Regions from separate parts of the Aminobacter sp. P4_D5 genome, predicted to be linked through region 2. Evidence: riboswitches for the same ligand, from Rfam matches in the RefSeq annotation. Region 2 holds a riboswitch; the other holds the start of a gene.
What was found. A riboswitch is a leader RNA that binds a small molecule or an ion and turns the genes downstream of it on or off. The one in region 2 is predicted to bind glycine.
Positions count from the first base shown of each region.

Region 1 (4,590 bases), on a different contig from region 2:
CGACGCCAACGAAGGCTACAAGACGCCAGGCGAGGCGGTGCAGACCATACGCCAGATGGAAAAGTACCGGCTCAAATATGTCGAGCAGCCGGTGATGGGCATTGAGCGCATCACTGAGGTCGCGCGCCGCATCGATGCGCCTGTCATGGCCGATGAATCGGCCTGGAACGCCCATGACGCCATCCAGATCATCGCCGCCGGCAAGGTGCAGATCGTGTCGATCTACACCACCAAGGCTGGTGGCCTCTACAAAGCGATGGAGGTCGGCGCCGTGTGCCGCGCCGCCGGCATCATCTGCAACGTCAACGGCTCGATTGAGACCGGCATCGGCAATCTCGCCAACGTCCAGGTCGCTGCTGCTTCGCCGGCGGTGACGCTGTCCTGCGTCATTCCGATCTCGACGCCGGCGGAGGCGCAGCACGGCCAGGTCGGCGGCATCTACTACACGGACGACCTGCTGGTTGAGCCGATGCGCTTCTCCGATGGCGCGATAGCGGTTCCGACAGGACCCGGAATGGGCATCGATGTCGACATGAGGAAGATCGAAAAATACCGCGTCCGCGATTGAGCGTGACACCAGGCTTTCAGGGGAGAACTTAAAGAAATGCGGGCAGAAATCGTCGCAAAGCAGGTCAAGGCAATGGCTGAGCATGGGCTTGATGCCATGATCTGCTCGTCGCCTGAGAACTTCGCCTACACCACAGGCTTCGTGGTTCCGTCGCAGCCGCTGATCCGTCACCGCCATGCGATGACGATCGTCACCCGGGACGGCCGCACTGCGATCTTCGGCGTGGACATGGAGGCATCGACCATCAAGCGGAACAAGCCCAACGTGCCGACGCGCATCTGGGCGGAGTTCTCCGACGACCCGATGCTGGTGCTTGCCGACCAGCTGTCGGGCCTAGGCCTTGCCAAGGCGCGCGTCGGCCTCGAAATGGACTATCTGCCGGCCGGAGACTTCGCCCGCCTGATCGCGGCGATGCCGGGAGCGCGCTTCGAGCATGCCGAGCCGATCCTGGCGCGGCTGCGCCAGATCAAGACGGCCGAAGAAGTGGCCCTGCTGCGCAAGCTGTCGCGCATCGCCGACCAGGCGATCACCGACACGCTGGCCGTTGTTGATGCCGGCGACTCCGAAATGGATATCGCTGGGCACCTGACACGCAACGTCTATTCGCTGGGTGCCGACCATTTCAAGCTTTTGATCGTCGCCACCGGCGAGCGCAGCGTGCTGCCCAATGTCGGGCCGTCCGAGCGCGTGCTGAAGCGCGGCGATGTCTGCCGTGTCGAGATCTTCTCGGTGATCAACGGCTATCAGGCCGGTGTGTGCCGCACGGCAATCGTCGGCGAGGCGCCGCCCATGGCCGACAAGATCTGGGCGCACCTGGTCGAGTGCAAATACGAAATCATGGAGAAGGTGAAGCCGGGCGCCAGCTGCCGCGAGATCTACGACGCCTTCATCGCCAAGCTCGCCAGGCTCAATTTGCCGCCGATCTCGTTTGTCGGTCACGGCATCGGCCTGCACCTGCACGAAGATCCCTACCTCGGCCTGACGCCAGTGCTCGGCAAACCGGGCAGCGACGCGCAGCTGGAAGAGAACATGGTGCTCGGCTTCGAGCCGCTCTGCTACGATACCGGCTATGGCTACGGCATGCAGAACAAGGACATGCTTCTGGTCACGTCGAACGGTTCGGAACTTTTGTCCGACTATGCCGACACCGACAAGCTGATCCTCTGCGGCACTGCCAGGAGTGGTGGCAAGGTCAAGGCGGTCGCCTGAGCGAACTTGCCTTGTGAATTGGCAGCCGGGGTGCTTTGTGACCCGGCCGCAAAGCGACATATCACCCGCCGTCACGGACCGGCGGGGCGAGATTGAGGGTCCGTGACTGAAGTATGGGGTGGAGACACATGCGCACGCTGATCGAGAATTTGAATTTCGCCTTCACGGTCGACAAGGATGACACGGTACTGCGCAACGCCAGCATGGTCGTGGAAAACGACCGGATCGCCGACATTGGCCCGGCAGATGAGGTTGCGGCGCGCCACAAGGGCAAAAGCTTCGACAAGGTCATCGACGGCACGATGCTGGGCCTCTGCCCGGGCTTCGTCGACAGCCACGTGCATTTGTCGGAGACGCTGTCGCGCGCGGTCTTCCCCGATAATCTCAACACCCGCGCCTGGGTGTTTCATTGGGCCAAGCCGTTCTACGCTCACATCACCGAAGAGGATGAATATTGGGGCGCGCTGCTCGGCATCACCGAGATGCTGCGTTGCGGCACCACATGCTTCCTGGACATGGGCTCGCAATACGATCCCGGTGTCGTCATCCGCGCCATGGAAAAGACCGGCATCCGCGGCATCACCGGTCGCCACGCCGCCGACAATCGTCCGGCAGAGCTGCCGCGCGGCTGGACCGAGGAGATGGCCGACCACCACTTCTTCCCCGACGCGCAGTCGGCGCTGAAGGTGCTGGAAGAAAACGTACTGCGCTACAACAACACGCTCGATGGCCGTGCCCGCTGCTGGGTCAACATCGAGGGCAAGGAGCCCTGCAGCCTTGAACTGCATGTTGGTGCGGTGAAGCTTGCTGAAAAGCTAGGCGTTGGCACCACCTACCACCTCGCCACGTCGATTGAGGAAGCCAAGGTCTGCGAAAGCAAGTATGGCTGCTGGCCGATCACCCGCATCGACCGGGCCGGCGGCATCGGCAAGAACCTTGTCATCGCCCATGGAGCTGCCGTGTCGGACGAGGAGGTTAAGCTGCTCGCTGAACGCGGTGCCAGCGTGGCCTTTTGCCCATGCTCGTCGTTCAAGCTCGGCAAGGGTGCGACTGCGATAGGCAAATACCCCGAGATGGTCAAGGCAGGCGTCAAGGTGGGTCTCGGCACTGACGGTGTGTCGGCTGCCGGCAACATGAACCTGATGCGGCAGATGCTGGTCGTTGCCGGCATGTTCAAGGACGCCCGGATGCAGCCCGACATCTTCACCGCAAGGCAGGCGCTGCGTGCCGCGACCATCGAAGGCGCACGCGCCTTGATGTGGGACGACGAGATCGGCTCGCTAGAGATCGGCAAGAAGGCCGACTTCATCTTGTTCGACCTCGACCATGTCGAATGGACGCCGTTCTACGATCCGCTGCAGGCGCTGGTATTTTCAGCTTCAACCGCCTCGATCACCCAGACCTGGGTCGACGGCAAGGTGCTTTATGCTGACGGCAAGGTGCAGGGCGTCGATGAACCGGGCATCCGCCGCAAGGCGCGCGAACTGGCGGCTGCTGCTGTGGTTCGCGCCGGCCTGCACGAGCATGGCGTCGAAACGACCACGACGCTGTACGACGAAGGTAACTGACGCACAGCGCTTCCGCAGCTGACGCGGCGGAAGCGCTTGGCTGCCTGTAGAAGCAATGCGTTCGCAGGCTGCATGGGAGAGATCGGCCGTAGCCTCAAGGCACCGGCCGGCGCCGACGGAGCAACCCCCCAGGAAACTCTCAGGCAAAAGTGACCATGCAGCTGAACGATCTGGAGAGAGGCACTTCGAGTGCCCACCGAAGGGGAAAGCCGTGACGGCAAGGCTGTCGCGGTTAAGCTCTCAGGTACAGCGACAGATTGGGGACAAGCCGCGGGTTTCGGCCCGCTCCCAACTTTGATCGCGGAGAGTGAAATGCCTCATATTGCCGTCATCGGCGCCGGTATCACCGGCGTCACCACCGCCTATGCGCTGTTGGAGCGCGGCTATTCCGTCACCGTCATCGATCGCCAGCGCTACGCCGGCATGGAAACGTCGTTCGCCAATGGCGGCCAGCTGTCGGCCAGCAATGCCGAGGTTTGGAACCATTGGTCGACTTTGCTCAAGGGCATCAAGTGGATGCTGCGCAGCGATGCACCGCTTTTGATGAACCCGATGCCGACCTGGCACAAATATGCCTGGCTCGCCGAGTTCGTCTCCAACATCGCGAATTACCGTGACAATACCGTGGAGACGACGCGGCTGGCGATTGCCGCGCGCAAGCACCTCTTCGCAGTTGCCGAGCGCGAGAACATCGACTTCGACCATGTCCAGCGCGGCATCCTGCATTTTTACTGGGACAAGCCGAGCTTCCAGCATGCGCTGAAGGTCAATTCGATGCTGGTCGAAGGCGGCCTCGACCGCCGCCCAGTGACGGCGTCAGAAGTGAAGTCGATTGAACCGACGTTGCATGGCGATTTCCATGGCGGTTTCTACACGCCGTCGGATTCGACCGGCGACATCCACAAGTTCACCTACGGTCTTGCCAAGGCCTGCGAGCGGCGTGGCGCGCGTTTTGTGTTCGACGCTACCGTCAATCGCATCGCCCGCGATGGCGTTTTCTGCATCGGCTACACGACGGGCGGCGTCGATGGCCAGCCAGTTGACAGGGTCGCCGAGGCCGACGGCATCGTCGTTTGCGCCGGCTCCGCCAGCCGTCATTTCGCCGCGATGCTCGGCGACCGCGTCAATGTCTATCCGGTCAAGGGTTACTCAATCACCGTGCATCTCGACGATGAACGCAGCCAGACTGCCGCGCCCTGGGTCAGCTTGCTCGACGACCGCGCCAAGATCGTCACCAGCCGTCTC
Region 1 covers NZ_JBFUIP010000069.1:17,128-21,717, reverse strand. Annotated here, with positions in the region: gene AC1DWF_RS16485 (mandelate racemase/muconate lactonizing enzyme family protein) at 1-568, shown strand, start outside; gene AC1DWF_RS16480 (M24 family metallopeptidase) at 605-1,777, shown strand; gene AC1DWF_RS16475 (amidohydrolase family protein) at 1,906-3,345, shown strand; glycine riboswitch at 3,409-3,511, shown strand; gene AC1DWF_RS16470 (D-amino acid dehydrogenase) at 3,658-4,590, shown strand, end outside.
Region 1: linked by a shared signal. The riboswitch ahead of AC1DWF_RS16470 (D-amino acid dehydrogenase) and the one ahead of gcvT (glycine cleavage system aminomethyltransferase GcvT) in region 2 are both predicted to bind glycine.

Region 2 (7,958 bases):
GCACGCCGCGCGAGAAGCGCTGGCGATAGAGCTGGCGGCCGCGCGCGACTTCGACTTCAAGCTGGTCGGATAAGGCGTTGACCACCGACACGCCGACGCCGTGCAGGCCGCCTGACGTTTCGTAGACCTTGGAATCGAATTTGCCACCGGCATGCAACATCGTCATGATGACTTCGAGCGCCGACTTGTCCTTGAATTTCGGATGTGGGTCGACAGGCATGCCGCGGCCGTTATCGGTGACAGTCAAAAAGCCCTCGGCATCGAGCTCGACTTCAATGAAGGTCGCATGGCCAGCGACTGCCTCGTCCATCGAGTTGTCGATGACTTCGGCGAAGAGATGGTGCAGCGCCTTTTCGTCAGTGCCACCGATATACATGCCTGGACGGCGGCGCACCGGCTCCAGCCCTTCCAGGACCTCGATGTGGCTGGCGTCATAACCTTCGCTGCCATCCTTGACGGCCGGTGCGGGGCGCTTGGCTGCTGCTGCAGCCTGCACCAACGGATCCGCCGGGCGGGAAACGGGGCGGGGAGGCTGCTTATCGAGGCTGCCAAAAAGATCGTTGCTATCGTCCATGGGCGGGCGAGGTATCCAATCTGCGAATCACCAGTGAGTGTGTCATGCATCGGCCGGGAACGCGAGTTTGGTTCCCCTTTTGTACAAATGCAAAAGCGCCGGAGAACCGCGTAACGCGGCGCTCCGGCGCTTGCAAGCCTTACATTGTTACTCGGCGGCGCCGAGATACTCGCTCAACGGCGGGCAGGCGCAGACCAGGTTGCGGTCGCCGGCGACATTGTCGATGCGCGACACCGGCGGCCAGTACTTGGCCACAGTGTCGGGATCGCCGCCCGGATAGGCTGCTTCCAGGCGCGAGTAGGGGTGCTTCCAATCCCCTACCAGCGTCTCTGTCGCAGTATGCGGGGCGTTTACCAGCGGATTGTCATCCTTCGGCCATTCGCCCTTTTCGACCTTCGCCGCTTCGCCAGCGATCGCGATCATCGCCGCGCAGAAGCGGTCGATCTCGTGCTTGGGCTCGGACTCGGTCGGCTCGACCATCAGCGTGCCGGCAACCGGCCACGACATCGTCGGGGCGTGGAAGCCGTAGTCGATGAGGCGCTTGGCAATGTCCTCGACCGAGATGCCAGCGGTTTCCTTGAGCACGCGGGTGTCGAGGATGCACTCATGCGCGACACGCCCGTTGCGGCCCTTGAACAGCACCGGATAGTGCGCCTCGAGCTTGCTGACGATGTAGTTGGCGTTGAGGATCGCCTGTTCCGTCGCCTGCTTGAGGCCCGACGCACCCATCATCCGGATGTACATCCAGGTGATCGGCAGGATCGAGGCGCTGCCGAAGGGAGCCGCGGAGACCGCGTGAGCGCTGCCGATTTCGACATGACCGGGCAGGAACGGTGCCAGGTGCGACTTGACGCCGATCGGGCCGATGCCGGGGCCGCCGCCGCCATGCGGGATGCAGAAGGTCTTGTGCAGGTTCATGTGGCAGACATCGGCGCCGATATCGGCCGGCCGCGACAGTGCGACCATCGCGTTCAGGTTGGCGCCGTCGAAATAGACCTGACCGCCATGCGCATGAACGATCTCGCAGATGTCGCGCGCGCCTTCCTCGAACACGCCATGCGTCGAGGGGTAGGTGAACATCAGTGCCGCGAGCTTGTCGGCATGCTGCTCGGCCTTGACCTTGAGGTCGGTGACATCGATGTCGCCGTCGTCGAGGCAGTGCACGACCACTACGTCCATGCCGGCCATGGCGGCACTAGCCGGGTTGGTGCCATGCGCCGAAGACGGGATCAGGCAGATGTTGCGCTGGGTCTCACCACGCGAATGGTGATAGCGGCGGATCGCCAGAAGGCCGGCATATTCGCCCTGGCTGCCGGCGTTCGGCTGCAGGCTGACGGCGTCGAAGCCGGTGATCTCGCAGAGCCATGCTTCGAGATCGTCGGTCATCGCGCGGTAGCCAAGCGAATGGCTGGTCGGCGCGAACGGATGCAGGTTGGCGACCGACGGCCAGCTGACCGGCATCATCTCGGCCGCCGCATTGAGCTTCATGGTGCAGGAACCGAGCGGGATCATCGCGCGGTCGAGCGCCAAATCCTTGTCGGCCAGCCTGCGCAGCAAGCGCATCATGTCGGTTTCCGAGCGGTTCTCATGGAACACCGGCTGGGTCAGGAACTCCTTGCCGCGCGGCTTGCCCGGCAGCGAGCGCTTGGCCTCGGATGCGACCTTGGCGCCAAACAGGGCGGCGATCGCTTCGAGGTCGGCAACGGTCGAGGTCTCGTCGAAGGCGACCGAAACATGGTCGGCGTCGATGACACGCAACAGGCGGCCGGTCTTCTCTGCTTCAGTGGCGAAGGCTTCGGCCTTGCCCATGGCATTGATGGAGACGGTGTCGAAGCGCTTGTCGCCCACCACCGACAGACCGGCGGCCTTCAGGCCTTCGGCGAGACGGCTCGTCAGGCCATGGATACGTTCCGCAATCGCCTGCAGGCCCGATGGGCCATGCCAGATGGCGAAGGACGCGGCCATGTTGGCGAGCAACGCCTGCGCGGTGCAGATGTTCGACGTCGCCTTGTCGCGGCGGATGTGCTGCTCGCGCGTCTGGAGTGCGAGGCGGTAACCGGGACGGCCCTTGCTGTCGACGGACTGGCCAACGAGGCGGCCCGGCATCAGACGGGTGAGCTTGTCGGAAACGGCGCAATAAGCAGCGTGCGGACCGCCAAAGCCCATCGGCACGCCAAAACGCTGCATCGAACCAGTGGCGATGTCGGCGCCGAGGCTGGCCGGGGTGTCGGTGATCGTCAGGCTGAGCGGGTCGGAGACGAAGATGACGATCGCGCCGACTGCCTTGGCCTTTTCGATCGCTGCCTTGTGGTCGCCATAGACACCGTTGGTGTCGGGCCAGGAAACGATCAATGCCGCGGTGTTGTCGTCGATGGTCTCGCCGTCGATCTCGGTGCCGAGCGGCTCAGCGCGGGTGCGCACGACGTCGAGGACCTGCGGATGCGCTGCACCGGCAAGCGCGACACGGCTGCGCTTGTCACGATGATGGCGCAGTGCGATGCCGACAGCTTCGGCGACTGCGGTTGCTTCGTCGAGCAGCGAGGCGGAAGCGACAGGCAGGCCTGTCAGTTCGGCGACCAGCGTCTGGAAATGGAACAGCAATTCCAGACGGCCCTGGCTGATCTCGGCCTGGTAAGGCGTATAGGCGGTGTACCAGGCCGGGTTCTCGAACAGGTTGCGCTGGATGACCGGGGGCACATGGACGCCGTGATAGCCAGCACCAATGAAGCTCTTCAGCACCTTGTTGCGGCCCATCTTCTCGCCGAGTTCGGCAAGTGCTTCATGTTCGCTCGCAGGTGCCGGCAGCGCCAGCGGCCGGTCGAGCCGGATCGACTTCGGAACGGCTTGCGAAATCAGCGTTTCCACCGAAGGCACGCCGATTGCGGCGAGCATGGCGCGGGTATCCGCCGCGCCGGGCCCGATGTGACGAGCCGAAAAGGGATAAGGTGCAGTGGTCATCTCAGGCGATCCTGTCAACCGATATGGGCTTTGTAGCCCGCTTCATCCATCAGGCCTTCGAGCTGGCCCGCATTGGCGATCTTCATCTTCCACAGCCAGCCGTCGCCGGTGGCTGCCGAATTGACGAGTGCCGGATCTGAAGAGAGCGTTGCATTGGCGTCGATGATCTCGCCGTCGAGCGGCGCATAGACGTCCGAAGCTGCCTTGACGGATTCAACGACAACCGCGACGTCGCCCTTGGCGACCTTGCGGCCGGTCTCGGGCAGTTCGACGAAAACGAGGTCGCCAAGCTGTTCCTGGGCGTAGTCGGTAATGCCGACCGTTGCGATGTCGCCCTCAACGCGCAGCCATTCGTGATCTTCGGTGTAATAGGTCTTGGTCATGGAAATCATCCTTTGCGATAGCGATGCTGCGTGAAGGGAAGAGAATGAACGTCGACGGGCACCTTGGTGCCGCGCACGTCGGCGAAAACGCGGGTTCCGGCCTTGGCGAGTGGTGTTGAGACGTAGCCCATGGCGACCGGGAAGCCAGCCGATGGGCCAAAGCCGCCTGACGTGACGCGGCCGATCGGATTGCCGTCCGCGTCAAAGAGTTCAGCGCCTGAACGGACCGGCTGGCGGCCTTCGGCCTTCAAGCCAACGCGCTTTTGCTTGGCGCCTCCAGCGAGGATTTTCGCGAGCGCTTCAGCGCCGATGAACTTGCCGCCAGCACGCAGGTCCTTGGGGATCGCCCACATCAGGCCCGCACTTGCCGGGTCAGTGTCGGGTGTGATGTCGTTGCCGTGCAGGCACAGACCAGCTTCAAGGCGCAGGCTGTCGCGGGCGGCAAGGCCGATCCACATGACGCGCTCGTCGCCGAGCAGCTTGCCTAGCAGTTCGCGGGCGTCGGCCTCAGGAAGGCCGATCTCAAAACCGTCCTCGCCGGTGTAGCCCGAACGGCTCATGAACCAGTTGGTGCGTGGCTCGAAGCCCTGCATGAAAAACAGGTCTTCGGTGGCGATGCCGGCTTGTCCGAGCACCGCTGCTGCTTCAGGGCCCTGGATCGCGATGAAGACGCGGTCAAGCGGTTCGACCTTGGCGTCGAAATCCTTGGCCAGAGCGCGCAAATGCGCTTCGTCGGTTGCGGCATTGCCAGCGTTCTCCACCACCATGAAGCGCTCGTCGCCGAGCCTGGTGATGATCAGGTCGTCGATGACGCCCGCCCTCTCGGTGAGGAAGAAGGTGTATTTCGACTGCTTGAGCTCAAGTGCCTTGGCATCGAGCGGGCAGGCCCGGTTGAGCAGGTCGGCAACACCGGGGCCGCTGACCACGAACAGCTTCATGTGGGAGATATCGAACAGGCCGACATGTTCACGCGTGTGAAGGTGCTCCTTCATCACGCCGGCAGGGTAGGTCAGCGGCATGTTCCAGCCGGCGAAGGCGCCAAAGCGCGCACCAGCGGCGGAATGCAGGTCAGCAAGGGGTAGTTCGTTGGTATGGTCGCCCGTCATGTCTTCTCCAGAGTCGCACGTGTCCAGCCGCTGCGGCGGCCATTCCGTGCCCCTCTGTCTGAAGCCTGAGAGACTCGCGCTCCGGAACTCTGTCGGCAGCGCTTACACCTTCGGCGCGGGATCGAAGTCCCGACTTTCCAGAGTGTCTTTCCCGTCTACGGTTCTTTTGCCTGAGAGATTTCGGGCGATTTCCCCTTCGGCGACAGCTTCCGCTGTTCTCTCCCGCAAACAGGTAGAGCCCGCAAAGGCCCTCGACGAGTCGTCAATATCCCAAGCACGACGCTTTGTCACCTAGACGCGCAGTGCTTATTCACCGGGAGGATAGTCCTATCCAATACTTCCGGGTAGTGGAGGCAAGGACGATCGCCGTCAGATGCCGCCATACCAGTCGTAGCCGCGGTCTTCCCAATAGCCGCCCTTGCCGAGGCCCATGACCCCAAAGCTGTCGACCAGTTCGATCTTGTGGAGGTATTTTGGCATCTTGTAGCCGAGCTGGCGCTCGACCCGCACGCGCAGCGGCGCCCCGTTTTCCACCGGCAGCGGGCCACCATTCATGCCATAGGCGAGGATCGTTTGCGGGTGGCGCGCGTCGATCAGGTCGATCGAGCCGTAATATTTGATGTCGCCCGACAGGCTTTGCTCGATCGTGTCGAGGCAATGGAAAACGACATAGCGCGCCTCAGGCTTGACCACCGCCTGGTCGAGCACCAGCGCCATCGGCACGCCGGTCCATTTGGCGATGCAGCTCCAGCCTTCGACGCAGTCATGGCGGGTGATCTGGGTGCGAGAGGGCATATCCATCAGTTGCTGCCGCGACAGTGACAACGGCTTTTCGACAAGGCCAATGACCTCCAGCCGCCAATCGGCGAAGTCGTTGACCTGGAGCCCCAAATAGACGCTGTCGTTGGGCGCGGTGATGCCGTTCGGCCGCTGCGGCTGGCGGATGTCAGCCTCGGTGAATTCCTGCGCCAGGGAGTTGCGGCCGGCAATTAACCTTTGAGCATGATAGGTCAGATCGTTGGCACCAGTGAGGAAGTTGCGCACGCTGCTGTCGCGGTCCTGCAGGAAGTCGAAGGCATCGCAGCCAGACAGCGCAACGGTCGATGCCCCGAGCGTGGCGGCTGTGAGGAAGCGCCTGCGGGTGATCTGGAACTTCGGCATGTCCAATTTGGGCATCTCAGTCGCTCCCCTTGGGGCGGTCGTTTTCAGCCCGGTCGGTGCGATACCAGCCGGTGACGATCGAGCGCAGTTCATTGATCGGACCGGCAGCGAGGATCATCAGCATATGAACGATGAAGAAGCCGACGATCAGCAGCATGGTGATGAAATGAATGGTGCGTGCGGTCTGCCGCCCACCCAGCATGTCAGTGAGGAACGGGATCGCGGCGTTCATGCTCGGCGACATGGCAAGCCCGGTCAGGATCATTAGTGGCAGCAGCACGAACAACACGCCGCCATAGGCGAGCTTCTGCAGCGTGTTGTAGTCGCGGCCGTGATGGAATTTCAGCCTTGCGTGGTCGGAAATGTCCTTGGGCAGCCGGCGCAGATCATCGATGCCCGGTGCGAGATCGCGGCGTAGATGGCCGCTGAACAGGCTGGCGATGAGCCAGACGAGCAGCGTGCCGGACAAAAGCCAGGCGAAGAAGAAATGCACCACGCGCCCCGTCGCAAGGTCCTGGCCGGAGGGAATCGTTGCCCATGCCGGGAAGGCGCGACCGCTCGGATTGTCGGCCGGACCTGACAGCCCTAGCACGCCCGAGGTGTTGAAACGATTTCCGAGAATTGTGGTGTAACCAACTGGTCCTGTTGCGGTATTTTCCGCGCCGATGGCAAGCACGCCATTGTTGAAAGCAAAGCCCGATTGCTGGCCGATATAGAGCGCGGGGTGGGCGTTGAAGATCTGCAGGCCACTCAGCAGCAGGAAAAACAGCGACAGCGCCCAGACCAAGTGGGTGAGGCGGGTCCAGCGCGTTTGGCGGTAGACCAGTTCGCCATCTGCGATCGGCGCGGGCTGCTCATCCGCCTGCTGCGCCGTGCGTGCCTGGCTTTCCATCGGACCTGACCTCCCGTGGCCTCAGCCATCGCGGGACGTCATTTTACGCCCCTTCGGAAGTGATTACGCTTGGAGATTGGATTTTGTTTCGCCGTTGCGATGATATTCGCGTGAGCCGGTCAGCTTGCCAGTGAAACCACCAGATTGACCGCGGCAGCCACGATGATGGTGTTGAAGAAGAACGACAGGACCGAATGGGCCATTACAGCCTTTCGCATCACCGTCGTGGAGATATTGGTGTCGGCGGTCTGAGCGGTCATCCCGATGACGAGGGAGAAATAGAGAAAATCCCAGCCGCAGGGGCGCTCGGTATCTGGAAATATCAATCCCCCGACCGGAATCCGGCTGCGTGTTGAGGTCGTTTGGTTCTTGTCGCCCTTCCAGAAGAGGTGGGCGTAGTGCAACGCCGCCATGGCATGGATGGTGGACCAGCCCAACGGCAATGACAGCAGCGAAAAGGCAAGCCAGTAGGGATGCGGGGACTGCTTCGCGTTCATCAGTACAAACAGCGACCCTACTGCCACCGCAACGATGCCGATCGTGACCAGGAAGATGATCCAGATAGGCTCGTCCGCCTGCTGGGCACGCCGGCTCAGGAAGTCCGCTGTCAGCTTCGGCATTTCGCGCAGCACAAGGAAAATGTAGGCCACGAAAAAAGCATTGGCGGCAATTGCATAGCTCAAGGGATGTTGCAGAAACAGAGCCGCGCCAAGTGCGATCAAGCCGACAGCGGCGCTGGCCGCGAAAATGAAGTGTCGGCGAAACCGCATCATTCGGGCTCACCTTTGCCAGAAGGAACCGACCGGAGCGCCCGTCGTGCCGTCTGGTCAAGGGCGCCCAGAAAGCGCGACCGATCCTGCGGTGCGAAGGAAGCGTTGTAGCCC
Region 2 covers NZ_JBFUIP010000022.1:29,132-37,089, reverse strand. Annotated here, with positions in the region: gene parE (DNA topoisomerase IV subunit B) at 1-574, opposite strand, end outside; gene gcvP (aminomethyl-transferring glycine dehydrogenase) at 722-3,532, opposite strand; gene gcvH (glycine cleavage system protein GcvH) at 3,547-3,915, opposite strand; gene gcvT (glycine cleavage system aminomethyltransferase GcvT) at 3,921-5,021, opposite strand; glycine riboswitch at 5,170-5,256, opposite strand; gene AC1DWF_RS07585 (molybdopterin-binding protein) at 5,391-6,182, opposite strand; gene AC1DWF_RS07580 (cytochrome b/b6 domain-containing protein) at 6,199-7,074, opposite strand; gene AC1DWF_RS07575 (DUF1345 domain-containing protein) at 7,194-7,847, opposite strand; gene AC1DWF_RS07570 (YaiI/YqxD family protein) at 7,844-7,958, opposite strand, start outside.